Regions from separate parts of the Psychrobacillus mangrovi genome, predicted to be linked through region 3. Evidence: riboswitches for the same ligand, from Rfam matches in the RefSeq annotation. Region 3 holds a riboswitch; each other region holds the start of a gene.
The links. Region 3 has a riboswitch for S-adenosylmethionine ahead of WAX74_RS13095 (methionine ABC transporter ATP-binding protein). Riboswitches for the same ligand answer to the same signal wherever they lie in the genome.
Positions count from the first base shown of each region.

Region 1 (10,301 bases), on a different contig from region 3:
CGTAATAGAAGCAGCTTTAAGAGAAACAATAGAAGAGACAAACGTTGAGATAAAAAATGTTGAGTGGTTTGCAGAATATCTTGTATATGAGGAGAAACCATTTTGTAAAGCTGTGTTTATTGCAGAGGTCGGGCATATTGAAGTTGAGAGCACAAACTTTGAAACAGACGGTGCACTTTGGTTAAGCACGGATGATTTATTACATAATAATAATTTAAGTTTTCATATGAGAGATGCTGGAATGAAAGCTATATTAGAAAAGGTGATTGCGCTTGAAGGAAAATGGAACAATCGAGAGTATTAGAAGTTATCCATCACCAAATCCGCGTATTATGCTAACTGAAATAACATATTGGTCATGCGGATACAGAGTAAAAGGAATGCTAGCGGAGCCTAAAAAAAGGGGCTCTTATGATGGCATCCTATATTGCAGGGGTGGTATGCAAAGTATTGGCATGGTAAGACCAGCCCGAATTGCACAAATTGCCTCGGAAGGTTTTATCGTATTTGCGCCATATTATCGTGGAAACCGCGGAGGGGAAGGGCGAGATGAATTTGCTGGTGAAGATAGATGGGATGCAGTTTATGCGGTAGATATATTAAAGCAATATTGTCATACTAATCGTATTCACTTATTTGCCTTTTCACGTGGCGGTATTATGGCTCTTTGGATTGCAATATTGCGAAATGATATTACTTCCATCGTAACGTGGGCTGGTGTTTCAGATATATTTTTAACTTATGATGAACGAACAGATATGAGAAGAATGATGAAACGAGTTATTGGAGGTACACCGACGAATAACGTAGAAGCCTACGACAATCGTAATGCTCTTACCCATATTCAAGATATAGGAGCAGCAACACTTATCATTCATGGTATGAAGGATTTGAATGTTTCATTTGAGCATGCAAAGGTTTTAGAAGAAGCATTAATAGGGAATAATAAAGTTGTAGAAAAATGGTATTACGAAGACTTCACACATTTCTTTCCAAGTAAAGTAAATCGACAAGTGGTGAAAGATGCGTGTGTATGGATGAAAACGCAGAAAGGGGTTTAATAGATGGGTAATATTGTTATAACCGGAGAAACAATCAGTACGAATGAAAAGTCTTCATTTGCAATGAATACAAGCTTTTGGATAGATCTTTGGGACAAGTATACAAATGAGTTTCATGAAGTAGTTATCCATTGTTGGAAGGAAGAGCTGGATGTCATTGAAGAGTTAAGTCCAAGGGCTGTTTCTGTTATGGACGAAGGATTGATAAAAGTGTTAACAATCAATTTAAATGAGGAAAACCGCCTATTCTTTAGAAATAGTTCAATCGATCTTAAAGGTGGTTTGAAATGGTTCAAGATGTTCTTTCATGTGGATGGAGATGAACGATTAGAAATAGGTCATTACGGTTCCGAAATTATATTGTATAAAGTGAACGAAGAAGTGGCAAATAACTTTGTATCCATCTTTTCTCCCTCCGTAATAACACATTATTATGACGACTATGCTGACTAAAAAAGAGGATGTCTCCAAATGAATGGGACATCCTCTTTACTTAATTAATTCAACAAGTATTAAGCTAAAGGTCCGCCTTTTAGCGTAATATCTTCTGATACTGTTCCGAACTTTTTAAAGTTTTCACAGAAAGCTTGAGCTAGCTCACTAGCTTTTTGATCATAAGCAGCTTTATCTTCCCAAGCATTACGTGGTACTAATACTTCAGAAGGGACACCTTCTACTTGTGTTGGAATTGCTAATCCAAATACCGCATCAGTTTCTGTTTCTACTTCATTTAGTTCACCTTCAATTGCAGCACGTACCATTGTACGAGTATATGAAAGCTTCATACGGCTTCCAACCCCGTATTCTCCACCAGTCCAACCGGTGTTAACTAAAAATACTTGTGCACCGTGCTCATCGATTTTCTTCCCTAGCATTTCTGCATAAACTGTTGCATGCAATGGAAGGAATGGAGAACCGAAGCAAGTAGAGAATGCTGGTTGTGGAGAAGTAATTCCACGCTCAGTTCCTGCAAGTTTAGAAGTGAATCCACTTAAGAAGTGGTACATTGCTTGTTCTTTCGTTAATTTACTGATTGGAGGCAATACGCCAAAAGCATCAGCAGTTAAGAAAATAATTGTATTTGGGTGACCCGCTACAGAAGGATCTACAATATTATCGATATATTGAATTGGGTATGCAGCACGTGTATTCTCAGTTAAAGAATTATCAGCATAATTAGCGATACGTGTTTCAGAATCTACTACAACGTTTTCTAAAACCGTTCCAAATGTAATCGCGTCAAAAATTTGAGGCTCATTTTCACGAGTTAGGTCGATACATTTAGCGTAGCATCCACCTTCAATGTTAAATACTCCATTGTCTGACCAACCGTGTTCATCATCACCAATCAACTTACGTCCAGCGTCAGCAGAAAGTGTTGTTTTTCCTGTTCCTGAAAGACCAAAGAATAATGCTACATCACCATCTTCACCAACGTTTGCAGAACAGTGCATAGGTAAAATATTTGCTTCTGGCAGTAAATAGTTCATAATAGAGAATATAGATTTTTTCATTTCACCAGCATATTCAGTACCGCCGATTAATACAATGCGTTTTTCCATTGAGACGATAATAAATGTTTCGGAATTTGTTCCGTCTATAGAAGGATCTGCCTTAAAGTTTGGCGCACTTACAATAGTAAAATCTGCTTTGTGGTTTACAAGTTCTTCTTCTGAAGGGCGAATGAATAATTGATGTGCAAAAAGGTTGTGCCATGCATACTCATTTACTACTTGAATACCTAAACGTGACTCTTTATCAGCACCAGCGAATCCTTTAAATACAAATAGTTCTTCTTGTTCTGCAAGGTATTTTGTTACTTTTTTATATAATGATTCGAAAATTTCAGAAGAAATTGGTTGGTTCACAGGACCCCAATCGATTTTGTCTCTTGAAATAGGTTCATCAACAATATACTTATCTTGTGGAGAACGACCTGTATATTTACCTGTTTCTGCTTTCACTGCTCCTGTAGATGTTAAAACAGCCTCGCCTCTTGATGTTGCTTTTTCCACAAGTTGCGGTACTGATAATTGAATGTTTACATTCTCTCCAGTTAACAATTCGTTCAGTTCACTCACAGTATCGATTGAATTCATATAGTATATACCATCCTTTTTATTGTTTTCCCTATAATAGTAAAGGGATATATCATTCATATGTGAAATAGTATAACACATTTGACTAAATAGTCTACACTAATCAACTGATTATTTTTTGTTTGTGAATAAATTGTCAACAAATAAATGTTGACATGAAGTGACAAAATACGTATGATGATAAATTGAACGGATACTCTTATCCCGAGCTGGTGGAGGGGTCAGGCCCTATGAAACCCGGCAACCTGTAATTTTTCTATTGCAAAGGTGCCCAACCTGAGACAAGGTGAGATTCCTTGATTGATAAGAGTGAAAGGTGCTTATGATATTAATAGCCTTTCCTCATGTAAACATACGTGAGTGAGAGGTTTTTTTTATAACATCGCCCTTTATCCTTGTGTGCCAAGTCCGAAACGGCTTCAAGTTTAATCTATTTGAAATGGCTTGACATGGGAATGAGTACCGTATCAATTCTTGAGAGAAATCTCGCAGGATATAGGAGGAATATTCTATGACACAACGCAGATTATTTACATCTGAATCAGTTACAGAAGGGCATCCAGATAAAATTTGTGATCAAATTTCAGATGCAATTCTAGATGCAATTCTTACAGAAGATCCAAACGCACGTGTTGCTTGTGAAACAACAGTGACTACTGGATTAGTATTAGTTGCAGGGGAAATTACAACATCTACTTATGTAGATATTCCAAAAGTAGTTCGTTCTACTATTAAAGAAATTGGTTATACTCGTGCAAAATACGGTTTTGACTCAGAAACATCTGCAGTTTTAACTGCTATAGATGAGCAATCGGCTGATATTGCACAAGGGGTGGATCAAGCTTTAGAAGCGCGCGAAGGATCTATGACAGATTCTGATATTGAAGCTATTGGAGCAGGAGACCAAGGTTTAATGTTTGGTTATGCATGTAATGAAACACCTGAACTTATGCCACTTCCAATTAGTTTAGCTCATCAGTTGGCTCGTCGTTTAGCAGACGTTCGTAAAGACGAAACATTAAACTATTTACGTCCAGACGGCAAAACACAAGTAACTGTGGAGTATGATGAAAATAACAATCCTGTTCATATTGATACAATTGTTATTTCAACTCAGCATCATCCGGAAGTAACGTTAGAACAAATTCAAAAAGATCTAAAAGAATTAGTAATCAATCCAATTGTTCCTGCTAATTTAATTGATGAAAATACAAAATATTTCATTAACCCTACTGGTCGATTCGTAATTGGTGGTCCACAAGGTGATGCAGGTTTAACAGGTCGTAAAATTATTGTAGATACTTACGGTGGATATGCTCGTCATGGTGGCGGTGCATTCTCTGGTAAGGATCCAACAAAAGTTGACCGTTCGGCTGCGTATGCTGCTCGTTATGTTGCAAAAAACATAGTTGCTGCAGGACTTGCTGATCGTTGTGAAGTACAGCTTGCTTATGCAATTGGTGTTGCACAGCCTGTATCAATCGCAATAGATACTTTTGGTACTGGAAAAATCGAAGAGGCAAAATTAGTTTCACATATTCGTGAATTGTTTGACCTTCGTCCAGCAGGTATTATTAAAATGCTAGATCTTCGTCGTCCAATTTACAAGCAAACTGCTGCTTATGGACATTTTGGTCGTACTGATATTGACGCACCATGGGAAAGAACAGATAAAGCAGACTTATTAAAACAAAAAGCTGGTTTATAAGAAATAAATGAAGAAGAGGCTTCCTTTTATATAGGAAAGCCTCTTCTTTGTGTTTGAATTTATAATAGTGAGTTTTTAATGAATTATTAGAAGGCGCACATCCTGGAAACATCCTTTTTTACAGTATTAATTTAATAAAGAAATTAACGCTAGATTCTCTATTCTAGACTTATGATTGTCAAAAAAATAAATAGAATCTACTTTACTTAATTTTAAGAGCGACACTTGCATTCGCGCCTTGCGAGCCGCATGACGTGCCGTATGAGACAGCGAAATGCGCTAGCGCATACAGCGGCTCATGCGGACGTGCGGCCAGCGCGAATGCAGATAGATGAGTGTCACCTTTCAAATCCTTGATTATCACCGTGAACTAAATAACAGCACGGATATAGATCAGTTACTCGGATGTGCGCTTGCCGCACGCTACGCATGAGCCTCCGCAGGATGAGTCGCTCCTACGTCGCTCCCACATCCTTTACGTGGTCTCATTCTTCGCGCTCTTGCGGCTTGTAAGGCGCACATCCTAGAAATTCCGATGTAGAACATTTTAAAAATAAAATGATACAGGATCCGCTATTCCAAACATTTAGATACGCATATAGTAGCTACTAACGGATGTGCGCTTGCCGCACGCTACGCATGAGCCTTCGCAGGATAAGTAGCTCCTACATCGCTCCTACGTCCTTTACGGGGTATCATTCTTCGCGCTCTTGTGACTATAAAGCGTACATCCTAAAACATCCAATGATACAGTACCAATAAAAAGAGTGAATACAGAATCTGCATTTCGATATTATTTATTGTCGAACATTTAATAGAACGTCATTTATAATTATCAAGAGAAGACACCTGCATTCGCCACTTGCGAGCAGCATGACGTGCCATATGAGACAGCGAAATGCGCTAGCTCATGCGAACGTGCGGCCAGCGCAAATGCAGATAATTGAGTGTCACCTTTCAAATCTTTGCTAATCACAAAGAAGTTAAAAAATTAAGCTTATTTTTGTAGGGATTTATAATATTGCCCTTTTTCAACGTATTCACGAATGATACGTTGGACGTCTTTTTTGTCTTCATCTGTTAGCTCGCGAACAACTCGTGCGGGACTGCCCATAGCAAGTGTGTTTGGTGGGATTTTCTTACCTTGGGTAACTAAACTTCCAGCACCAATAAATGCACCTTCACCAATTTCCGCTCCGTCTAGTATTATTGAGCCCATTCCAACCAATGCACCTTTTCGAATCGTACAGCTATGTAAAGTTACTTGGTGTCCAATAGTTACTTCATCTTCGATAACTAGAGGGGTATTGGGGCTTTGGTGTAAACAACATAAATCTTGGATACTCACTCTTCGTCCAATAATCGTAGGAGCAACGTCACCTCTGATTACCGTATTAAACCAAATTGTAGACTCTTGTCCGATTGTCACATCACCTGTAATTGTGACATAATCAGCGATGAATGCAGATTCATCAATTGATGGATTTTTGCCTTTAAATGGATAAATCAATATGCTCACGCTCCTTATATAAATAGAATATAATTAATGTTATCAAATGAAAAAAAATAATCAAACATATAGAAGTACACATTCTGTATAAATAAAAACAAGAGGTGATGTTCATGTGGAAATGGGAAGCAGAAGAAAAACCTAAAGCAGTAGTTGTCATTGTTCATAGTGCATATGAACATCATAGAAGATATGCTTGGTTAATAGAAAAATTTAGAAGTTCTAACTGTCATATTGTGATGGGGGACTTACCAGGACATGGTGAACAGACAAGAGGAAAACAAATACATAATGAATCATTTGATCATTATAAAGATTATATAACTTCTGCTTTACAAGTAGCAGTTTCTTATAACCTACCTATATTTATACTAGGGCATGGACTTGGAGCAACCCTACTTATTAAAGTGTTGCATAAATTACAAATAGAATATGCTGGTGTCATTTTAACCTCTCCTTGGATACATCTAAAAAAACAACCTTCTAAATGGACGAATGCACTAGCAAAGTTACCTTTACAACAAAAGATTAACCATGATATACAGCTAAAGGAATTAACGAGAAATTACGATATTTATCAACAATTTTTAAACGACCCGACATATCATACAATCGTTTCAAATGCTTGGTACATAGAACTACAATTACTTATGAAAAGTATCTTGCAATCAACCGAATCAATACCAAATGTTCCCGTATTATTAATGACAGCTGAACGCGATAAGATTGCTGATACCACATCCGCTGCAGCGTGGCTTAAAAAGCAAGACCTCACTGAGTATCAATATAAATCGTGGAAAAATTGTTTTCATGACTTATTTCAGGAGCCGGAAAGGGAAGAGATATTTGAGTATTCTCATGCCTTTATTAATAATGTTTTAAGGTCTATTGGTTATATTGTTTGATAATTTATATAAAGTCAGATTTTTATATAATTTTATTAGATTTTGACTTTGTTAAAGATCCTGGCGTTATCCTATGTTACGAATCTATTAGTAATAAGTACAAAGTTTCAAAAACATGATTATATACATCATACTGTGATGTAATGAATACGAAACTTTAACCGCAGGTGTTATCAGGATGTGCGCCTTACACGCCGCATGAGCGTGAAGAATGAGACTCCGCGTAAGGGTATGGGAGTGAGTGAAACGAACGACGCACCCTGCGTTGGCTCATTTCTAGGGTGCGGAAAGCGCTCGTCCGTATGGTTTGCATTATAGTGTCTATTAGAGTTGTTATGAAGAACATTAATAAATGAATCTACATTTATTAATCTTTTTTATGTTATAATTTATGATTGAAAGAGCTAAAGTTAGGAGAATATACATGCAAAACCAACATATTATTCGAAATTTTATAGTTGAGACACCTTCTAAACCCGGAAATTTTGCGAAAGTAGCAACAGCAATAGGAATGGCGGAAGGGGATATTGGTGATATTACGACGTTAAAAAGTGGTGCTTTAACAACAGTTCGCGATATTTCAATCACCTATAAATCTGAAGAGCAATTACAAGAAATTATTTCTAATATTGAAGCCATCGGGAATGGTGTTAAGATTCATGCAGTTACAGATGATGTACTGAAAGCTCATGAAGGTGGAAAAATCGCAATGAAGAGCCAACTTGATGTGCGCTCATTAGGAGATTTACAAAGAATTTATACACCAGGTGTTGCAAGTGTTTGTATGGAAATTGTACATAATCCGGAGAAAGCAAATTATTTTACATCCATCGGGAGTTCAGTAGCAATCGTAACTGATGGTACAGCTATTTTAGGTTTAGGTAATATTGGTTCAGTTGCCGGTATGCCTGTTATGGAAGGGAAAGCAGTTCTATTAGATCAATTTGTTGGTTTAAGCGGAATACCTATATTGTTAAATACAAGCGATCCCGATGAAATTGTCGAAACTGTAAAACATATTCATCAAGGTTTTGGTGCAATACTACTTGAGGACATTGGATCTCCTCATTGCTTTGAAATTGAAGAGCGTCTAAAAGCGGAACTTCCTATTCCAGTAATGCATGATGATCAGCATGGGACGGCTGTTGTTGCTCTTGCTGCGATATTATCTGCGTGTAAAGCAACTGGAGTTGATCCAAAGACTGCTGTAGTCGGTCAAATTGGACTTGGTGCAGCTGGACTAGCTATTTGCCGTATGTTGATGGCTTATGGAGTAGAAGAAGTGTATGGATTGGATCGTCAAGAAGAGGCTCAAAATCGATTGATTAAATATGGTGGCCAAACGATCGCTTCATTAGAAGAGCTTATGGAAACTTGTGATATTATAATTGCAACTACAGGAGTTTCAGGATTAATTAAACCTGAAATGGTAAGAAAAGATCAAATTATTTTAGCTCTATCTAATCCAAATCCAGAGATTCTACCATCTACTGCAATTGCGGCAGGAGCTGCCTTCGCAGCGGACGGTCGCTCTGTTAATAATGTTATTGGCTTCCCTGGGATATTTAAAGGAGCTTTAGATGCAGGTGCAAAGAAAATTACTTATACGATGTTAATTGCAGCAGCACAAGCTATAGTAGAACATACAAAACCGGGTGAGTTAATACCCAACCCTCTTGACCCTAGGGTACATCATTTAGTGGCAAGAGCAGTTGAAGAAGCAGCGAATAAAGAAATGAAAAGATAAATAAAAGAAGATTTCGGTTAGGAAGCCGAAATCTTCTTTTTAAATTCTTCATTATAATTAGTAGCTTCACTTAAAGCATTTTCTTCCAAAGGTATTCGAACTGAGAGCATAGCAAGATTCAAAAGAGTGAAACAAAGAGCTGTCAAATATGCTTGAAACATTAGTGGCAACAGTACTATTTCAATACATACAACTACATAATTTGGATGTTTGATAAAGAGGTATGGTCCCTTTGAAACAACATTGGCACCAGGCAAAATAATTATTTTCGTATTCCAAAAAGTACCCAAAGTTGCTAAACACCAAATACGTAAACATTGCACAAATAAAAAAATTAGCAAAAATAAAGGGAATAAAGGAGAAATGCCTCGCTCAAAAATTAAAACTTCTGCAATTAAGCTAACAAAAAAGCTGATGTGAAGAGCCACCATATATGGATAGTGAGAAGCACCTACTTCATAAGCACCTTGCGCAAGCATTTTTTTTTCATTTCGTTTAGCTATAAAAACTTCCGTTAATCTTTGAATTATCACTAGAGAAATAATAATGTAAAATAACAACATGTTAATCACTCCAATTTAGCAAAACTGCTTCCCCACAAAAACCAGGTCCAAGAGCTATTAATAGTCCCAATTCGTCCATCTTATGATCTTTTAGCATAAATTGCTCCAAGACATAGAGCACGGTAGGTGAAGACATGTTTCCATGTTTTTTTAATACATCACGTGAAATAGCTGTTTGGTTTTCCTCAAGTTGAAGAGTTTCCTCATATGCTTGTAATACTTTTTTACCTCCAGGATGAGCGACAAAATTCTTAAGCAGATCTACTGAAATCCGTTGTTCTTCCATAAATTCATGGATAAATGGTCCAAGCCAGCTTGAAATAATAGAAGGTATGCTTTTCGAGAAAACAACATGTAATCCGTTATTCTTAATATCCCAGCCCATTACATTTTCGGAATCGGGCATCCATTTAGAAGCGGTATTTATAATAGAAGGGACTCGTTTATTTGTTTCCAATAAAACTTCTTCACCACAAACTAAGACGCATGCCGCCCCATCAGCAAATAGAGAAGCACCTATTAGATTACTTTTGGAATAATCATTTGGTTGAAATGTAAGGCTACATAATTCTACACAAACAACAAGTACTTTAGCTTTAGGATGAGCTTTGCAATAATCGAATGCTCTACTAACTCCCGCAGCTCCACCGGCGCAACCTAAACCCCAAATCGGAATACGCTTCGTTCGGTCAGAAAAAGGAAGATGGT
Region 1 covers NZ_JBAWSY010000003.1:14,353-24,653, forward strand. Annotated here, with positions in the region: gene WAX74_RS06045 (NUDIX domain-containing protein) at 1-304, shown strand, start outside; gene WAX74_RS06050 (alpha/beta hydrolase family protein) at 273-1,061, shown strand; gene WAX74_RS06055 (hypothetical protein) at 1,065-1,514, shown strand; gene pckA (phosphoenolpyruvate carboxykinase (ATP)) at 1,574-3,160, opposite strand; SAM riboswitch class I at 3,357-3,470, shown strand; gene metK (methionine adenosyltransferase) at 3,672-4,868, shown strand; gene WAX74_RS06070 (gamma carbonic anhydrase) at 5,866-6,378, opposite strand; gene WAX74_RS06075 (alpha/beta hydrolase) at 6,492-7,283, shown strand; gene WAX74_RS06080 (NAD-dependent malic enzyme) at 7,708-9,030, shown strand; gene WAX74_RS06085 (isoprenylcysteine carboxyl methyltransferase family protein) at 9,048-9,593, opposite strand; gene WAX74_RS06090 (type III polyketide synthase) at 9,595-10,301, opposite strand, start outside.
Region 1: another riboswitch for S-adenosylmethionine. It lies ahead of metK (methionine adenosyltransferase); the one in region 3 lies ahead of WAX74_RS13095 (methionine ABC transporter ATP-binding protein).

Region 2 (10,301 bases), on a different contig from region 3:
GAGTTTGTCAGTAATGTTGAATCTTATCTTTACCAACAACTAATGAGATTGAAAGGGAATTAAATGGTTAATTACTTGTTCGTGGAGATACCCATATTCTTGCGTATGCAATAGCGATAGAAATGGCAACAGGTTCATATGTGACAACAATGCTTCCTATTCCAAGTTTAGATAATCGCGTTTTTGATCAAGCAAGAAAGTTTGAGGAACGTGGATACAGAAATGTATTATTCAAATTGAATAATGTAGGGGACTATAAAGATATAAAATATATTTGGAAAGGCACTAATCCAGCAAGCGGGATTCAGCTATTTGTAAAAGAAGGTAGTCCAAAGCAGCCATTGCTAAAAGATTAATGGCTAATATGTAAAAAGAAAGGGCCGAGTGTAAACTCGGTCCTATTTATTAATTACTTGTTTATTTAAAAGGTCACTAATTTCATCTGCTGAAAATCCTAGCTGATTCAACACTTCGCTATTATGCTGGCCCAATAGGGGAGCAGGGCTCTTGAATTGACCAGGTGTTTCTGAGAATTTTGCTGGGAATCCAAGAGTCTTCATAGCACCAGCAACTGGATGCTCATAGTCCAAAATCATGTCCCTTGAAAGAATATGCTCATCCGAAAGAGTTTGATCATATGAATAAATTGGTCCAGAAGGGATACCATGTACATCTAACAAATTCAACCAATAAGTTGAATCATTTTCTTTTAAAATATTTTCAATTTCAATTTCTAATTCATCGACATGAAGTGAACGAATACTATTCGTTAAGAATCGTTCATCCTTTATCCATTCTGGTTTATTTACTACATTTAAACAAAACTTTTCCCAAAGTTTTTGATTGGCTGCGCCAATTAATATAAATCCATCTTTCGTTTTGTACCCTTGGTAGGGTGCAGAAACCCGGTGTGCAGTACCATTTCTACTTGGAACTTCACCTTTTCCGAAGTATGCAGCAGCTTCCCAAACAGTCCAAGCAAGTCCAGAATCTACTAATGAAACGTCAATATACTGACCATTTCCTGACTTCAATCGATGAATATATGCAGCTAAAATAGACTGAATTGCTGTTTGAGCTGCAGCAATATCATGGATAGCAATTCCTACTTTAACAGGCTTTCCTGTACGTTCTCCTGTCATATCGATTAATCCAGAGAGACCTTGCGCCATGATATCAAAGCCACCCTTATTCTTGTAAGGTCCAGTTTGGCCATAACCTGATATAGAACAATAAATCATGCCTGGATTGATCGATTTTAAAGTATCATAATCAATTCCAAGCTTCTTCGTAACACCTGGTCGATAGTTCTCAATGAAGACATCTGCATCTTTTATTAGTTTATATAAAATCTGTAGACCTTCTTCTGTTTTTAAATTAAGACATATCCCACGTTTATTTCGATTGACCATCATATACATATAGCTTTCATCGTTAATATAGGGACCCATTGTTCGTGTATCATCCCCTTTAGGGAATTTTTCCACTTTTACAACATCAGCACCCATATCTCCTAGCACCATTGTACAATAGGGGCCAGCAAGAACTTGTGATAAATCAACCACTTTCATTCCTTTTAAAGATTGTTCCATTTGTAACTTACCACCTTTTAAAACTGCTATTAGCTTCGTACAATTTTTAACTTACGAAGCTCCTCTAAATTTCGTGCTCCACTCAATGAAATCGAAACATTTGTTTCTTGAAGAAAATTTTCAAGAACCCTTTCAACACCAGCTTGACCGCCACTAGCCAATCCCCATATAAAAGGTCGTCCAATGCATACTGCGGTTGCTCCAAGTGCTAGAGCCTTTACTGCATCTGAACCACGTCTTACACCACTGTCAAAAAGTACTGGAATTTTACCGTTTACAATCTCAACTATTTCAGGAAGGGCATCGATACTAGCAATTACACCATCTAACTGACGCCCACCATGGTTAGAAACGATAATGCCATCCAAACCTTTTTCAATTGCTAGCTTCGCATCTTCTGGATGAAGAATACCTTTCAGTAATATTGGCAATGAAGTATACTCTCTTAATTCCTCGATGTTGTTCCAATTTAATGTAGGATGATAGATGTTTTCTATCATACTATCTATAATGGCATCCTTCGACTGATCCGGTAGAGCAGCCATAAAAACAGGATCAGAGGCATAATTACCTTGACCAAAACCGCGTTTAAGAGGAGAAAACTGATTTCTTACATCTTCCTCACGCCAACCAAGCATAACTGTATCTACAGTTAAAACAATTGCTTCGTATCCTGCTGCTTCAGCTCTTTGAATCATACTAAAAGAAATTTCTTTGTTTTGTGACCAATACAATTGAAACCATTTCGAACTGCCTTCTGTCGCTTCTGCGATTTCTTCGATCGAATAACTTGACACGGTACTTTGAATGTAAGGATAATTAAATTTTGCCGCTGCTTTAGCTACAGCAATTTCCCCATCCTCATGTGCAATCTTATTTACACCTACAGGAGCTATAAAAAGGGGGTGAGGGTATGTACGACCAAGTATAGTAACTTCTGTATTTAATGCAGAAACATCTGTAAGAAATCTTGGTACAATCGAATATTTTTCAAATGAATTGCTATTTTTACGATAAGTTTCTTCACCACCTGCAGAGGAGCGGATATATCCAAAAGGACCTGCCTCTAGTTTTTCCTTTGCAGCTTGTTCTAATTCGCTAAAATTGATAGGATATTTTTCATTAGAACCGATATTATCTAATAACAAATCATTGTTTTTAATAGTTGACATATAGCTCACCTCTTAAGAAAAATTGGGTTTTCTTTTTTCTAAAAATGCTTGAATTCCTTCTTTATAATCTTCCGAACTGAATGAATCTAAAATTAGTTGTTCTATTTCTTTCGTTTCTTCATTCTCACCGTCTATAATCGATTGAATTACTTGCTTGATACCATTATTTGCTACAGAAGATTTACGGATAATTTGTTCGGCAAACTCATGACATTTCTCTTCAATCTCATCCATTGGATATACATAATCAATTAAACCTATTTCTCTTCCTTCTTCAGCAGAGATTAAATTAGCAGTATAAAGTAGTTCTTTTGCTTTTGATGGGCCAATTAGATTTACTAACCGCTTGGTGCTAGTTAAGTTGTATATAATACCGATGTTAGAAGCAGTGATTCCTAGCTTACTGCCAGAAGTAGCAAACCTAAAATCACAAGAATTAGCTAACTCTAATCCACCACCAATTGCCAATGTTTTAATAAGAGCAATTGTTGGTTTAGGAAAACGATATAGTTTTTCAATAGATTCCAAAGTAGCATCATTATAATCTTTAGCTTTTTGTGCAGAAAAACGATTTTCAAGGAACTCCGTAATATCTGCACCGGATGAAAATGCTCTTTCGTCCACACCTTTTAAAATTAATAATTTTATTTTAGAATCATCTTCGAGCTCATCTAAGATATTACCTAGCTCTTGAAACATAGCAAGAGAAAAAGAATTTTTCTTCTCTGCACGATTAAAAATGAGGGTAGCGATAGAACCGTTGCGCTCAACATACAAATAGTTAGTCATATGAAAACCTCCGATTAATCTTTCTTCAATCTAGCTGCTAATCTATTACCGATTGATTGGATACTTTGTACGAGGATAATTAAAATAAAGACAGTAGCGTACATGACATCAACTTCATAACGTAAATGTCCGAAACGGTAGGCTAAATCTCCAAGTCCTCCAGCTCCAACCATACCAGCCATGGCAGTTGCGCCTATTAAACTAACTGTTGATATAGTTAATCCTAAAATGATAGAAGGGCGGGCTTCTCTTAACAGTACATGCCAAATAATCGATCTTGTTTTAATTCCCATCGCTGTATAGGCCTCAATTACACCATTCTCTACTTCAAGTAAGGCAGATTCCATTAAGCGTGCAATATATGGAGCAGTATAGATAACTAATGGAACTATAACTCCTTTAACACCGATTGTAGTACCAACAATTATTTTCGTAAAAGGAAGTATGAAAAATAGTAAAATGATGAAAGGTACTGAACGTACTATGTTAATAATTAAATTACTAATTTGATATAAAATTTTATTTTGTAATGCCTGACCTGGTCTAGTTAATACGATTAAAATTCCTAAAGGAATTCCGATTAAAACAGAGAAAAACAATGAAATGCCAACCATTTGGAATGTTTCAATCACTGATTTTCCGATAATCGGTAACCATTGCTCTATAAACTGTTCGGATCTGCTCATGATTGTCCCTCCAAATCTTCAGTGCCAACGCCGTGATCTTCCAAAAATTTTATTGCTGCATTTACTTGATCTTGAACACCAATCAAATGAATGACAATGTTACCAACGATCCCATTTTTTAACTCAATAATATTAGCAGTTAAAATATTTGGCTGAACATTGAATTTTTGGCTAACTTCTGCGATTAGAGGCTTACCTGTACTTTCTCCAACAAATGTTAAACGTGTAACAGCTCCACTAACATTTAATTGTGAGATTAAAGTAGGAGGTAAATTTCGCTGACTAATTGTATTTAAAAACTTTTTAGTGGTTGTGTGACTTGGTTTAGTGAATAGATTAATAGCTGAATTCTGTTCAACTACTTCTCCATTTTCCATTACATATACATAATCGCAAATTTTTTGAATAACATTCATTTCATGCGTGATTAATAAAATTGTTATCCCTAATTCTCTATTAATTTTTAATAAGAGTTCCAAGATAGAATCAGTTGTTTCAGGATCAAGCGCACTTGTCGCTTCGTCACTTAATAACACTTCTGGTTCTTGTGCAAGAGCACGTGCTATAGCAACCCTTTGTTTTTGACCACCTGATAATTGATTTGGATAGTTATTATGTTTATCCGTCAGGCCTACAATTTCTAAGTATTTATTTACCCTTGTTTTTACTTCTGTTTGATCATACCCAAGAAGTTTCAGAGGGATAGCTATATTATCGTAAACTGTCGCTGTTTTTAACAAGTTGAAACCTTGGAAGATCATTCCTATTTTGTTCCGAACTTCTCTTAGTTTTGGAAGGGGGAGGGAGGTTGCTTCCTTTCCGTTTATAAAAACTTTACCTTCAGTAGGTTTTTCTAGAAGATTAACGCAACGAATGAGTGTACTCTTTCCAGCACCGCTATATCCAATTACTCCATGGATTTCGCCTTTTTTCACATGTATATTGACATTATTTACTGCTTTTACAATGCCATTCTTACTTTTAAATTCTTTTGATATATTTTCTAAAACAATCATTGTTTGCCTTCCTTTCTAAAGAAAACGTTACCGAGGTCGGTAACGTTTCCGAATATCATCTACTCTTCCCAGCTAGGTAATACAGAACCTTGAAATTCTTCTTCGATGAATTTTTTAACTTCTTCTGATTGATAAGCTTTAACAAACTTTTGAATCGTTGGGTCGTCTTTATTCTCAGCGCGTACAACAATGTAGTTTACATATGGTGAATTAGATGACTCTAGTAAAATAGAATCTTCTTTTGGATTAATACCAGCATCTAAAGCAAAGTTAGTGTTAATTGCTGCCGCATCAACTTCGCTTAACTGTTTAGGAATTTGTGCTGCTTCTAGCTCAATGAATTTTAAATTTTTTGGGTTTTCTTCTAGATCATAGATGGAAGCAGTTTCTCTTTTATCCTCTTTTATTTTGATTAGGCCGTGTTCTTCTAAAATGTATAGTGCGCGAGCGCCGTTAGTTGGATCGTTAGGTAACCCAAAAGTTGCTCCGTCTGGAAGATCATCTATTGAGTCAAATTTGTCTGAGTAAACTCCCATTGGATTTAGAATTGTTTTCCCAACAGGTACTAAATCTGTTCCATGGTCTTCGTTAAAAGTATTTAAGAAAGGCTCATGCTGATAACTATTAGCATCTAGGTCTTTTTCAGATAGTGCTGTGTTTGGAAGTATGTAATCAGAGAAAACTTTTAGTTCAATTTCTAGTCCGTCTTTTGCAGCTACTTCTTTTGCAACTTCAACGATTTGTTCATGTGGTCCTGCTGTAACCCCTACAACTAATTTTTTTTCATTTAATGCTTCTGTTTTATCTCCATCAGTTGAGCTATCCCCACATGCTGCTAGCGCTCCAGATAAAAGTACAGTTGATAAAAGTAAACCAAATTTTTTCATTTCATTTTCCTCCTATAATTTATAACTTTCGTTGAATAAATATAAAAAGCCTCTCTTTCACAGAAAGAGAGGCACACGAAAATACTATTGTCCTCTCTTATCTGCCAAAACAATTGTTTTGCAGGATTTAGCACCTTTCTACATAAAATAATGTAGATGGTTGCCGAGCTTCAACGGGCCAGTCCCTCAGCTACTCTTGATAAGAGATAAAAGCTATTTAATTTTTCAGCTATTCCATAAAAGTTAATTTACTACATCAACTTATTAAAGTCAACAAATTTTTTCTAGTTGAAATTTTCAGTCTGGTTAGTTTAAAGTTATTATCAATAAATAAATATGCAGGGATGATGAATTTTATGTCTTTAGTAAGTGCAAATTATGCTACCGGTCAGTTTGGAAAAATTGTTGGAGCAAGACTTGTTTATGGAACAGATTTACTTGAAGGAATAGAGGAATTATGCAAAGAAAATTGCATTGAATATGCAACTATCATTAGTTGTTTTGGAAGTTTTCAAAGAAGTGGTTTTGTCTATCTTGTTCCGAATGAAACTTCTAAAATTGGAGTTGGATATAATAACCTTATAGTAAACGAGGGACCAATAGAATTTTTACAGGGAACAGGTGTGGTGTGTAAAAGAGATGGGGACTACGAAACTCATTTTCACGGGTCTATGTGTGATCAACATGGCAACGTTTTTGGAGGTCATTTTATGAAAGGAGAAAACCCTGACATTACAGTAGATGTAGTTTTAGCTGAAGTTACTGGAATGGGGTTTCATCGTAAGTTTGATGAGGAAACAGGGACTAACCAGTTTTACCCAGTGGATTCCAATAAAACATCTCCAAATAGAATATAAAAAATAAAATCCGATTTACAAAAGTAAATCGGGTTTTATTTTAAAATAGATTGAGCTTTTCAATACGATTAATGGCTTCTACCAATCGAACTTCATCCACTAATAAGCCGACACGAACATAGCCTTCACCAAAGGATCCGAAACCATTCCCAGCAGCTACAGCGACATCTGCTTTTTCTAAAAGTAAGTCTGCAAATTCTTGACTTGTATAACCTATTGCAACTGGCAACCATGCAAAAAAGGAGCCTTCTGGTGCTTTGATATTCCATCCTATTCTTGAGCAAGCTTCTACTAATGCATTTCTTCTTCCTTCATACAAAGAAACAAGATCATCTACACATTCCTGGCTCTCGTTGAGTGCTGCAGCAGCAGCAGTTTGTATTGCAGGGAACAGGCTGACAAATAAATGGTCCTGAATAATATTGATTGCTTCAATCATTTTAGGATTCCCAACTGCGAAACCAACACGCCATCCGGCCATATTATAAGTTTTAGATAGAGTATACATTTCTATACCAACATCTTTTGCACCTTCTACTTCTAAAAAGCTAATTGGTTTTTTGCCGTCAAAGCCAATTCCTCCATAAGCAAAATCGTGCACTATTGCTATATCTGATTCTTTCGCAAGCTTAACAGTTTCTTCAAAAAATTCTTTCGTTGCAGTAGCTCCAGTAGGGTTGTTAGGATAATTCAAATACATTAACTTAGCGTCTTGTTTTTGATTTTCTGTTAATTTACTGTAATCAGGAAGAAAACTATTTTCTTCTAGCAGGGGCATTGTTTCAAAACGGACACTTGCTAATCCGACACCCGATAAATAATCTGGATAACCTGGATCTGGTAAGAGCAGAAGTTCATTTTCATTCATCATAGCTAATGGTAACTCAACTAGACCTATCTTTGTTCCAAACATAATAGCCACTTCGGTATTTGGATTTATTTCTACCTTGTATTCTCGTAAATAAAAATCTGCAGCAGCTTGCTTTAATTCATTTATTCCTCGAAAAGGAGAATATTTGTGTGCTATTGGATTTGTTGCAGCATCTTGTAGAGCTTTTACAATATGTTCAGGAGTAGGTTGATCTGGATTTCCTTGTCCTAAATTTATAACATCTCTTCCTTCTGACACCGCGAGTGCTACTTTTTGAACTAGTGTTGCAAAAAATTGAGTGGGTAAACTTTTTAATCGATTTGAAAATTCCATGTGCGATACCTCTTTTTCTAATTAGTTGCATAGATTAGACAAATCTTATAATCTTTTAAGTATTATGTCTATAGGTGGTGGCGAAATGAAAATTGCATGTGTTCAATTAGATATTGTGTTTGGTGCGCCAAAAGAAAATTTTCTGAAGGTAGAGGAAAAAGTGAGAGAAGCTGCATCCTTAGGGGCTAGGATTGTTGTGCTACCAGAGATGTGGAATACTGGTTACGATTTGACAAGACTAGAAGAAATTGCAGATTTAGAAGGAGAAAATACGAAAAAATTATTTTCTCGATTATCCAAAGAATTAAATATTCATATTGTTGGAGGGTCTGTTTCAACTAAAAAAGGAGATAAATTTTACAACACAATGTATGTTTCCAATTCTTCAGGAGAGATTATTTCCGAATATAACAAAGTACACTTAATCAAATTAATGGATGAACATCATTATTTTGAAGAAGGTAATGAAAAAAACTTATTTACATTAGATGGAATAGAAATGGGGGGAATTATTTGTTACGATTTACGGTTTCCCGAGTGGACGAGGGTTCATACCTTAAATGGTGCAAAGGTTATGTTTATTCCCGCAGAATGGCCGGATATCCGTATTGATCACTGGAAAATATTGTTGCAAGCAAGAGCAATTGAAAATCAAATTTTTATTATTGCTGTAAACTGTGTTGGAAGTAATCCGAACAATTCATTTAATGGTAATTCCATGGTAATTTCTCCATGGGGTGAAATTTTATGGGTAGGCGAGAATGAAGAGACGGTTCAATTAGTGGATATTGATATAGAACAGATAGAAGATGTTCGAAAAAGAATTCCTATATTTCAAGATAGAAGAGAAGTATTATATAAGTAATCTAAAATTACAAGGGGGAATAAGAGAGATGGAGGAAAACATTCGAGCTATACAGGATGATTATCCAGATGATTTTGCTTGGTGTTATGGATGTGGGAGATTAAATGAACATGGGTATCATTTACGGACGTACTGGAATGGGGACCAGACGGAAACAGTTTATGAACCAAAAGAAAAACATATTGCAATACCGGGATTTGTATACGGAGGCTTAATAGGAGCAATAGTAGATTGCCATGGGACAGGATCTGCATCTCTTGCTTTACATCGAAGAAATGGTCACGAGCCAGGAAGTGGCGAAGCTCCACCCCGTTTCGTAACAGGCTCTTTGCATGTCGATTTCTTAAAACCAACACCGCAAAAAGTATTACTAAAAGCAAAAGGTACAGTTGAAGAGATTCATCCTAAGAAATGGAAAGTGTCAACTGAAGTATATGCAGGTGACGTACTTTGTGCTAAAGGGGAAGTAATTGCTGTTGTTATGCCGACAACTTTTGCGCAATCAAAATAATATATTATCTAAAAAGAGATTAAAAAAACACAGGATTAGTTTTTCCTGTGTTTTTTTCATTTTATAAACATATATTTTTATATGCGGAAAGGTGATGATTATGTTTTTACAAAAATCTCTTATTATTTTTATTGGAAGTATTTTAATAGCAATTGGAATCAACTTTTTTATTGTTCCTTATCATCTATTAGACGGTGGAGCCATTGGAATAAGTTTAATCATTCATTATTTATTTAACGTAAAAGTTGGGATTGCTATTATTTGTGTTAGCTTGCCGATATTTTTAATCGCTTGGATGAACTATCGAACATTTTTTTATAATGGTATTCATGGATTGTTATTTTCTTCGGTGATTATTGATTTCTTATATCCTTTACATATTGCAGGGCAGAAATTAATTACGAATGAATTGGCAGGTGCAATAAGCGGTGGAATTTTTGTAGGTTTAGGAATTGGTTTAATGCTTCGATCTGACATAACGATTGGTGGTACAGATTTGCTTGCTCAGATGATCTCAAAAGTGTTACACATTAATCCCGGTTTAGGGATTCTATCAATTGATATTTTAGTCGTAGTCTTCGGGAGCCTTCTAGTGGATTCCGTATCATTATTGTATTCCTGCATTACTGTACTTTCTGTAGGTATTACTACAACTCTTTTAGCTAAAAAATATTAAGAAGAAAGAATAATTCGAGAAGTCATTGTTTAAGAAGGGAATAAAG
Region 2 covers NZ_JBAWSY010000001.1:271,045-281,345, reverse strand. Annotated here, with positions in the region: gene WAX74_RS01435 (hypothetical protein) at 123-356, shown strand; gene WAX74_RS01430 (CaiB/BaiF CoA transferase family protein) at 399-1,592, opposite strand; gene WAX74_RS01425 (alpha-hydroxy-acid oxidizing protein) at 1,622-2,764, opposite strand; gene WAX74_RS01420 (enoyl-CoA hydratase/isomerase family protein) at 2,777-3,553, opposite strand; gene WAX74_RS01415 (methionine ABC transporter permease) at 3,568-4,239, opposite strand; gene WAX74_RS01410 (methionine ABC transporter ATP-binding protein) at 4,236-5,255, opposite strand; gene WAX74_RS01405 (MetQ/NlpA family ABC transporter substrate-binding protein) at 5,315-6,142, opposite strand; SAM riboswitch class I at 6,237-6,348, opposite strand; gene WAX74_RS01400 (PPC domain-containing DNA-binding protein) at 6,499-6,999, shown strand; gene WAX74_RS01395 (pyridoxal phosphate-dependent aminotransferase) at 7,040-8,203, opposite strand; gene WAX74_RS01390 (carbon-nitrogen family hydrolase) at 8,289-9,068, shown strand; gene WAX74_RS01385 (PaaI family thioesterase) at 9,097-9,579, shown strand; gene WAX74_RS01380 (YitT family protein) at 9,680-10,255, shown strand.
Region 2: another riboswitch for S-adenosylmethionine. It lies ahead of WAX74_RS01405 (MetQ/NlpA family ABC transporter substrate-binding protein); the one in region 3 lies ahead of WAX74_RS13095 (methionine ABC transporter ATP-binding protein).

Region 3 (10,301 bases):
AAAAATAGATGATGCCTCGTCTTTCATTACACCGTGTTTCAGGATATGACCATCTGTATGTTTTCCCCAATGAATAACTTTTGTTGTAAAGTTTTGTTTTTGTTTCCCTCGACCTACAACAACCATTTTAACACGACCTTGTGAATTGTCCCCAACTAAATGAGTTACATTTTCAGAAATCGTATCGCTATCGTTCATCATGCCAAGTGCCCATTCAAGCACTGCATCACGGTTTGTTACTCCGCGGCGGTTTACATAAGTAGTAAATCCTTCTGCAAGTACATCTACAGTTCCAAAAGTTACTTTTGCATTATCTTTCGCAATAACTTCAGAAACAATATTAGCTAAGCCGTTTGTTTCTTCAACAGTTGATAAATAGTTTTCCACATACGTAACTACACTGTTTTCATCTGCAACTAGTAAAGTGTGATTGAAAAGTGAAGCTGTATTGTCGTCGTGTAAATAAATTACTTGGATTGGCTCTTCTACTACAACATTTTTCGGTACGTATACAAATACCCCACCATTTAAAAGTGCTGCATGTAAAGCTGTTAGTTTATGCTCATTTACTTTTACGCCATCTGTCATAAAATATTTTTGAACTAGGTCACTATTTTCACGGATTGCTGTAAAAATATCTGTTAAAATAACACCTTTTGCTTTTAGTTCTTCCGATAAAGAAACAAATGCAGGGGTATTATTATGTTGAATATAAATATTTTTTTGTTCTTCTGCATTTACAAGTGCTTTTACTTCTTCTGGTAATTCTTCTAAAGAAGTAAAAACACTGCTCTCTACAGTATGTGTAGGAAATTCAATGAAATTCCAATTATCGATTTTTGTTTTATCTGGCTTTGGCATTGGAAGTGATTCAAGCTCACCAAGTGCTTGTAGACGAAGGTCTGTCAACCAGCTTGGTTCTTGTTTACTTTCTGAAAAGGAGCGGATATCCTGCTCGGTTAATGCCAATTTTGTTTCAACCGTCATGCTGATTCGTCCCCTTTCTTATGCTTCTTGTCCAACTGTCTCGTCTTCAATTCCTAACTCTTCTTTAATCCAGTCATATCCTTGTGCTTCTAGTTTTTGTGCAAGCTCAGGACCACCAGATTTCACTACGCGACCTTGCATCATAACGTGTACATGGTCAGGAGTAATGTAGTTAAGAAGACGTTGGTAGTGAGTGATCACTAGACTTCCGAAACCTTCTCCACGCATTTCGTTAATTCCTTTTGAAACAACTTTTAGTGCATCGATATCTAAACCTGAGTCAATCTCATCTAAGATAGCGAATTTTGGTTTTAACATCATTAATTGAAGAATCTCATTACGTTTTTTCTCTCCACCTGAGAATCCTTCATTTAAATAACGTTGAGCCATGTCTAAATCCATTTCTAAAAATTCCATTTTGCTGTCCAATTCACGGATGAACTTCATTAAAGAAATTTCATCGCCTTCTTCTCGGCGTGAATTAATAGCTGAACGTAAGAAGTCTGCGTTTGTTACACCAGTAATTTCACTTGGATATTGCATAGCTAAAAACAAACCAGCTTGAGCGCGTTCATCTACTTCCATTTCTAAAACATTTTCCCCGTCCAATTCAATTGAACCTGAAGTCACTTCATATTTAGGGTGACCCATAATAGCAGATGCTAAAGTAGATTTACCAGTTCCGTTTGGACCCATAACTGCGTGAATTTCGTTTGTATTAATTGTTAAATTAACACCCTTTAATATCTCTTTACCGTCTATAGCAACGTGTAAATCCTTAATCACTAAAGTTGACATGTAATAACCTCCATTAAGTAACTTCGAATGGATTACCATTCTAATTTATTATCATTCTAATCTTAACCCAAAGTCTATTGCCATGCAAATCTTTTGAAACACTTTCTCATTTTGATTATAAATCTATTGTTTTTCTTGTATTTTTCTGTATTATCTCTTTCTTTTAAGTAATGCAATATTCCCTGATAATTTTCAATAAGCTATCCCAAATGAGAATGGATTTCACTATGAATATAGTGTTTAACTTAAAAAATCCATGGAGAATAGTTTCTCCATGGATTTTTTATCATCTTTTATTTAACCTCGAAAAGATTGAGCATCAATTTTCGCGACTAGTTGGACACTTTTCTCATGATCTCGCTGTCTACGTTGTTCAACCTTCAGTCTTAAATCCTGACTATTTCGTAATTCGGTATATCCGAAACCGTGAACTCCTCTAAACGCGTGGTCCATTTGTTCTGTGTAGGGCAACTCTTCTAAATTGATAATGAATCATTCCTCTCGATTTTTTAAATCTTACTATACTTACATACCCATGTTAACACACCGTCAAACATTTTTTTCTTCAGAAAACTTATCTACTATTTAGTATATCGTGTTAATTTATTATTTCCAACTCTAGTTAAGCTAGTGTTTGATAGAATTCTCTTGGCCTCATGTCTATTATTAAGAAGGAGAAATTCCCTACATTCTTTATTCGTAATAAAATCATTACATAACAAAAAGTATGTGGAAATAGCTTTCATGTGAGCAGTATGATCACTTTTTCCGCACGCTGCGCAATACCATGTTCGTTTTCTTTTTTGCATACCTATTAGTCCACAATTAAGACATTCCACACCTTTTTTAAGGTCTTCTGCTTTAATAGAAAATTGATTAATCAATGGAGAGTAAGTATTCGAGGTATTTTTTATAAGGAGAATATCTTTTAATTTTTCAATATCCTCTATGGTGAGAGTGGGATTAAGATTTTGTAGTCTACGAAGATAAGGTCGGACTTCATTTCTATTAAGAATGGTAGCTTTGTCTGTTGATACTTTAACAATGCTATTTCGAGAGGCAAAAACAACGGCACCATAAATGGGAATGGAGATATTATACTCTAGCAGAAATTGGGATAATTGATACTTGTATTCATTCAGTTGCCCGGCTGGACAAGGGTATTTATTCAATTCAGTTTCTTTTTGTTGTAGTAGCTGGGATGGATTCTCAGTAAACACTAATTCTCCTATGATATTTTTAACTTCTAGAATAATTGCTCCATAAGGAGTGATTATTAGAATATCCATTTCAAAACCATTTTCAGCAAAGAGGAACACCTTATGAAATACATAGTATTTATACGGTAATTGCATTTTTTCTAGCTCTCGAAAAACAATCTCTTCTCCAAAATCACCAGCTCTAATGGCACCAATATCTTTTACTATCTTTGGGTATAATGGATGTTCAAATGAGAGTCGTTTTAAAAGCTGTTCCATTGCTTCGATATGTATTGATTTAGCATAAGATTTTATAATCAACTATTCATCACCTCATAATCAGAATAACATGAATAGTTAAAAATATCTATGAATCTATTTCAAATTACATTGGTTTTCACTCATTAAAAATAGGTTTGTGTTCCTAATTAAACTTAATCCGTTCAATCGCATCACAATCGCTCCTAGCTAGTTGGTTTACGCTCCTAATTCTTTGCCATCCGACCCTAATAAACTTTATCCGCTCAAAGGAATCACAATCGCACCTAAGTAGTTGGTATACGCTCTTAATTGTTTGCAATCCGCCCCTAATAAACTTTATCCGCTCCAACGAATTACAATCCATCCTAACAAGTTGGTATTCGCTCCCAATGCTTCGCAATCCGCCCCTAATAAACTTTATCCGCTCCAACGAATTACAATCCATCCTAACAAGTTGGTATTCGCTCCCAATGCTTCGCAATCCGCCCCTAATAAACTTTATCCGCCCCAAAGAATCACAATCGCTCCTAGCTAGTTGGTATCCGCTCCTAATGCTTCGCCATCCGACCCTAGTTAAACTTTATCCGCTCCAACGAATCACAATCCATCCTAACAAGTTGGTATTCGCTCCAAATGCTTCGCCATCCGACCCTAGTTAAAATTTATCGGCTCCAACGAATTACAATCCATCCTTACAAGTTGGTATTCGCTCCCAATGCTTCGCCATCCGACCCTAATAAACTTTATCCGCCCCAAGGAATCACAATCGCTCCTAGCTAGTTGGTATACGCTCCTAATGCTTCGCAATCCGACCCTAGTTAAACTTTATCCGCCCCAAGGAATCACAATCGCTCGTATCCATACACAAAAAAAGCAGACACTTATAGTGCCTGCTACGTTCTAAATTATTTAACTGGAACTACAGATCCGCCCCACTCTTCAACGATGAAATCTTGAATTTCTTTAGAGTGTAAAACGTCTACTAGAGCTTTGATTTCTTTTTTATCTTCATCGCCAGCTTTAACTGCAATGATGTTTACATATGGAGATTCAGAGTCTTCAATAGCAATAGAATCTTCCATTGGGTTAAGCCCAGCGTCTAATGCATAGTTTGAATTGATTAGTACTGCATCGCCTTCTTCATTTTCATATAGTTGCACTAATAATGCAGCTTCATAGTTAGCGTCAAATTCAATATTTTTTGGATTCTCTACAATATCAGTTACTTCAGCTGTTGTTTTATCAATACCTTCAGCTAATTTAATTAAACCTTGAGCCTCTAACATAGCTAGTACACGACCATGGTCAGCAACAGAGTTACTCATTAGAATTGTTGCACCTTCTGGTAATTCTTCAATAGATCCATACTTTTTAGAATATAAACCTATTGGCTCGATGTGAATTCCACCTGCATTTACAAAATCATATCCAAATTCTTCTTTTTGTCCCTCGAAATAAGGGATGTGTTGGAAGAAGTTAGCATCCAAGTCTCCTGAATCTAAATCTTGGTTTGGTAAAACATAGTCTTGGTAAGTTTCAATTGTAAGTTCAATACCTTGTTCTTCTAATAATGGTTTAGCTTGTTCTAAAATCTCAGCATGAGGAACGTTAGATGCTCCTACTACTAATTTGCCGCTTTCTTCTTCTCCACCGCAAGCTGCTAGAGTTAATGCACTAACAGACAATAATGCTCCTGCTAAAAACTTTTTCATTTAAATTCTCTCCTTCTCTAATTCCCCAATTTTATATGTGATCGAGTAAACTCGTGAACACCAATTATCTTTTGTCTATTTTTGTTGTAATCGTATCGCCAATCCATTGAATAATAAATACAACAATGAGTATTAATATGGTTGCAACAAGCGTTACATCTTCTCTACTTCGTTGAAACCCATCTAAGAAAGCTAACGTACCCAAGCCGCCTGCCCCAATAATACCCGCCATTGCCGTATATCCAACTAGCGATATACATGTAACTGTTAGTCCAGAGACTAATGCTGGCATCGATTCAGGCAATAAAACCTTCCATATAATAGTAGAAGTTTTAGCACCCATTGATTTAGCTGCTTCTAGTACACCTTTGTCAATTTCTCTTAATCCAATCAAAACCATCCGAGCGTAAAATGGAGCTGCTCCAATTACAAGAGCGGGAAATGCTGCATTAGGGCCGCGAATTGTGCCTAAAAGAAACTTTGTTAATGGTATTAGCAATATGATTAAAATAATAAATGGTATGGAACGAAATATATTTACAAATGCTCCCGTTAACCAATTTGCTAGTTTGTTGGCCCATGCTTGGTGCGGACTTGTTAAAAACAAGAGTAATCCTAGTGCTAGACCAAATACAAATGTTAATAAGGTAGAAACTGCAGTCATATAAAGAGTTTCCATTGTCGCTTCCCACATTTTTGGCCAATCAACATTTGGAAATAAAGTATTAATCATTGTTGATCACCTCTGTGTGCACTTTTTGTTCATTAATAAAAAGAATTGCTTTATCAATTGCCAATGCATCACCGTCAATTTGGAGAATCAATGTTCCATATGCTCCACTTTTCGTATGCGAAACATTTCCTTGGACTATATTTACTTCCAAATCGAATTGTTTAATTAGTCTTGAAAGAATCGGCTGTTCTGTTTGGTCACCTACAAAAACAAGCTTAATCAGTTTGCCATTTGGATAAAGTTCTCTTAAATTTTGTATCGTTTGCTGAGCCTGCGCATTTTCGGACACTTGCGAAACAAATCTCTTTGTAATAGGCTGTTTGGGGTTTTGGAAAACTTCAAGTACGTCCCCTTCCTCTACCACTTGACCATTCTCCATAACTGCTACTCGGTTACAAATCTTTTGAATGACTTGCATTTCATGAGTTATTAATACAATGGTTAAGCCTAATCTTTCATTAATACTAATTAATAAATCTAATATCGAATCCGTTGTTTCTGGGTCAAGTGCAGATGTAGCTTCATCACAAAGCAGTACTTCTGGACGATTTGCTAGTGCTCGAGCAATTCCTACTCGTTGCTTTTGACCTCCAGATAGCTGAGAAGGATAATAATCCCCTCTTCCTTCTAAACCAACTAGCTCTATCAACTCTTTTACACGAGTAGCTCTTTGTTCTTTTGGCACTCCTGCGATTTCCAATGGAAAAGCTATGTTTTCTGCAACTGTTCTTGACCATAAAAGATTAAAATGTTGAAATATCATACTTACTTTTTGTCTTACTTGTCGAAGCTTATCTTCGGTAATTGATGTAATTTCTTTATCATTAACAACAATTTGTCCGGAGGTTGGCTTTTCCAATCCATTTAACAATCTAATTAACGTACTTTTTCCGGCACCACTATATCCAATAATTCCAAAGATCTCACCCTGCTTAATTGTAAGATTTACATTATCAACAGCAACAATGGTACCTTGCTTCGTACTGAACTTTTTCGAAATATCTTTCAAGCTAATCACGTAAATCTTCCCTCCTGTATAGACAGTACAATACTATAAAAAAAACCCTTCTGCAAAAGAGCAGAAGGGGTGTATGTTATCATTCAAAATAACAGTCATCCATTCTCTCATTTTCCAAAGCAATTACGCTTTGTGTGATTTGGCACCATTTCATTTACATGACGGTTGCTGGGTTTCATCGGGCACTTCCCTCCACCTCTCTTAATAAGAGCGACACTATTCAATTGTTATCAGTAAATCGAATTTTATCATGATAATTCGGTGTCGTCAACACTTTTTATAACATCTAAGAGATAAGGGATAGATTGAAAAGCATATATCTTTTTATAAACTATTCCATGTTTTGCAATTAAAAGACATGGGACACTTTCAATTTCATAATCCACAGCTAATTCTTTTATGTAATTAATATTTGCTTGTCCAACTGGAAACTCTACAATTTCCTTAATAACCTGCATCATTTTAGAGGCTACCAGGCATGTACCACACATTGGGGTGTAAATATATAAAAGAGAAAGACTAGGAGCATTTTTAGCCTGCTCCCATTCCTCTCGCGACCATTCATTCACAAACATCATCCTATGCTAAAAATTCTTTTTTCACTTTAATCTTAGCACGTTGCAAGATAGAAGCCAAAACATCAAGAGGGGTATTTGCAACTTCACCATATACAGGATTCGTATATAGATGGATAGCTTCTGGATATACTTTTCTTACAATCGATCGTATTTGTTCTCCTGATTTATCGGAGTCTAAAAAAGCATAAATGGGCAATTCTTCTAAAGGACTTAAAATTTCTTCTAATTTTACATTAGAAATAGTACCATTCGTACAAACAATTTCAGCTGCTTCTTCAAGAATAGTTAAAAGTCTCAGTTTATCTGATCTACCTTCCACAAGAATTACTTTTTCACTAAATACCTTAGCCATTAGCTTCGCTCCCAGCACATCATATATACGTAGTATATGAAAAAGCGCCAGTAAATAACCGGCGCCTTCCCTTATCAAATTATTCTTGAATTAACTCTTCATATTGTTCTGCAGATAATAGTGCATCCACTTCCGCTACATCAGAAGGTTCAACTACAATCATCCATGCATTTTCATACGGAGATTCGTTTACATATTCAGGGCTATCCTCTAATTCAGCGTTTACTTCTACTACTTTACCGCTGATAGGAGCATAAAGTTCAGAAACAGTTTTAACTGATTCAACACTTCCGAAAGGATCTCCAGCTTTTATATCGTCTCCTACTTGTGGAAGCTCGACAAATACGATATCACCAAGTTCTGATTGTGCAAAATGTGTAATACCAATGCGTACTTTACCGTCTTCTGTTTTTACCCATTCATGCTCTTCTGAGTATTTTAATTCTTTAGGTGTGCTCATGTTATACCCCTCTCAAAAATATATATTCCTCTATAATATTCACATATTTCTATTGTAAAAACAAGCAACTTTATACGCTTTTCCAAATATGTTCAAACTCTTCTTCTTTAAAACCTAGTGTCAAATGTTCTCCATCATATACAAGAGGTCGCTTAATAAGCATTCCATCTGACACAAGCGTTTCAATTTGTTCTTCCTCAGTCATATTTGGTAGCTTGTCCTTCAATTGCAGTTCCCGATATTTAGTGCCGCTAGTGTTAAAGAACTTTTTTAAATCAATATTTGTCTTTTCTAACATTTCTTTTATCATTTCTTTTGAAGGTGGGTTTTCCACTATATGATTATCCATAAATTCTACTTGATGATCTTTCAACCACTTACTTGCCTTTCTGCATGTACTACATTTAGGATAACCAAAAAATTGAATCGTCATTAAAATCACCTTTTTCTTCTTATCATATACAATACTATTGCACAAAAGCAATGTTCTTGTGTGACGAAAGAAAAGGTGTTTTCCAACTAAACAAACCATCTTTAAGAGAATGGCAGAGTAAGTTTTTCCGAATCACACCGCTCGCTTTCCGTTGGCGAGCCACGAGCCGCTTGAGCAAACACGGTTGGTCATGAACTTGGCAAGTTCCAATTACGGACATCATGCCGTTCATCACTCAATGTTATAAATTAAGAAAGAATACACCTTTAAATCTCTAAAAAACAAAGGATTTTACATTTTTACTGTTCACATAACTATTAAAATAATAAAAAGTGGTTAAAAAAGTGGTCAGATTAAAACTAAATAAAACTCCTTGATTTTACAAGAGAACAACTGAATATGAAGTCTACCCGAAATGTTAGAAACTTTATTTAGTTAAGTACCCGTTAGCCATCCATGCAGCACAAAAAAGTACTGCACCACAGAGAATGAAAATGGTCAAGAAATGTCAATACTGATACTGACCTTAATTCAGTCCATCCTAATCCATAGACTTATTAATGTACGTCTCTTCATTTTTTTCTCGATTAATCTGGGTCTTTTTAAGTGTTGTCATTTTCCTTTTCTTGAAGAAATCTATATTCATGGTAGTTGAACAAGATAAATGAACAATATGTTGTTCTTAGTGTTCAATAAGCTATCGGACTTGTCTGAATACTCGATTCTGTTTTTTCTCTTGATCCCTAGATGAGAACGGCTTAAATTTCATGGTTGGTTTCTCAATTATCCACCAAGAAAACATAGCCATTAATAAAGTAAATAATAAAACTATGAAATGTACTATTGTCCCAGGAAGATTCGGGTATTTATCTGTAAACTGGAATGTCATTAGTGTGTTAATAACCACCATATGCCAAATATATATACCATAACTATAATCACCTAATTTAGTTACTTTCAAAAAAAATATAGGTGCGTTATAACCGAACCAAATTACAGCATAACTAAGTGGTAAAGCCCAAGCAAATTCATAAAAAGGTCCCAAGAAATTTTTCATTTGAAGTATATCGTATCTAATAACAATATAAAACCATGCAGCAAGAGCTGCTAAGACAGGTGAATGCTTGACGCTTCTCCACGTTCTTAACCAAAATATACCAATACCAAAATACAGTAGATGTGGAATGAAAGTTACTAAGAACAGTTTCTCAGCTAAAGTTTCTAAAGGGTTTATAATTAACAACCACTTTATACATTCTCCAAACAAAGAAACAACAACTACAAAAATTATCATTTTCTTAAATCCATATTTTGTCTCTAAAAAGAAAAGGACTGGAATGAAAGTGTAGAAACCGAACTCGACAGGTATAGTCCAAAGACTACCGTTTACAACTCCTACCCCAAAACCTTCATAAATAATTGGATGATAAACAGGAACTAAAAAAATATTGCTTAAGAACCAAGCAAAAAACGATACTGAAAAAATCTCCTTTGTTGAAAGTATCCCAATAACTAACAAGAGGGTAATTGTTATCAAGACATAAGCGTATATTGCAGGAGCTATTCTAAGTAAGCGATTGGCGAAGTATTGCCAAATAGGTCTGCCGCTTGAGACACATTTTTCGCAAGATTGATAGACTAGTAGCCCACTCAAGATGAAGAAAAGAGGAACGCCGTCCCAAAACCAATAAGACTCCCCTGTATCTAACCAAAAAAAAGAAGCTTCTAAATGTGCTATAGCATGTTGTACTACCACACACACAGCTGCAA
Region 3 covers NZ_JBAWSY010000009.1:110,136-120,436, reverse strand. Annotated here, with positions in the region: gene sufD (Fe-S cluster assembly protein SufD) at 1-987, opposite strand, end outside; gene sufC (Fe-S cluster assembly ATPase SufC) at 1,006-1,785, opposite strand; gene WAX74_RS13115 (hypothetical protein) at 2,083-2,256, opposite strand; gene WAX74_RS13110 (nuclease-related domain-containing protein) at 2,367-3,305, opposite strand; gene WAX74_RS13105 (MetQ/NlpA family ABC transporter substrate-binding protein) at 4,151-4,957, opposite strand; gene WAX74_RS13100 (methionine ABC transporter permease) at 5,022-5,690, opposite strand; gene WAX74_RS13095 (methionine ABC transporter ATP-binding protein) at 5,683-6,708, opposite strand; SAM riboswitch class I at 6,813-6,919, opposite strand; gene WAX74_RS13090 (thioredoxin family protein) at 6,957-7,283, opposite strand; gene WAX74_RS13085 (toprim domain-containing protein) at 7,288-7,638, opposite strand; gene gcvH (glycine cleavage system protein GcvH) at 7,718-8,098, opposite strand; gene WAX74_RS13075 (arsenate reductase family protein) at 8,169-8,531, opposite strand; gene WAX74_RS13070 (acyltransferase family protein) at 9,229-10,301, opposite strand, start outside.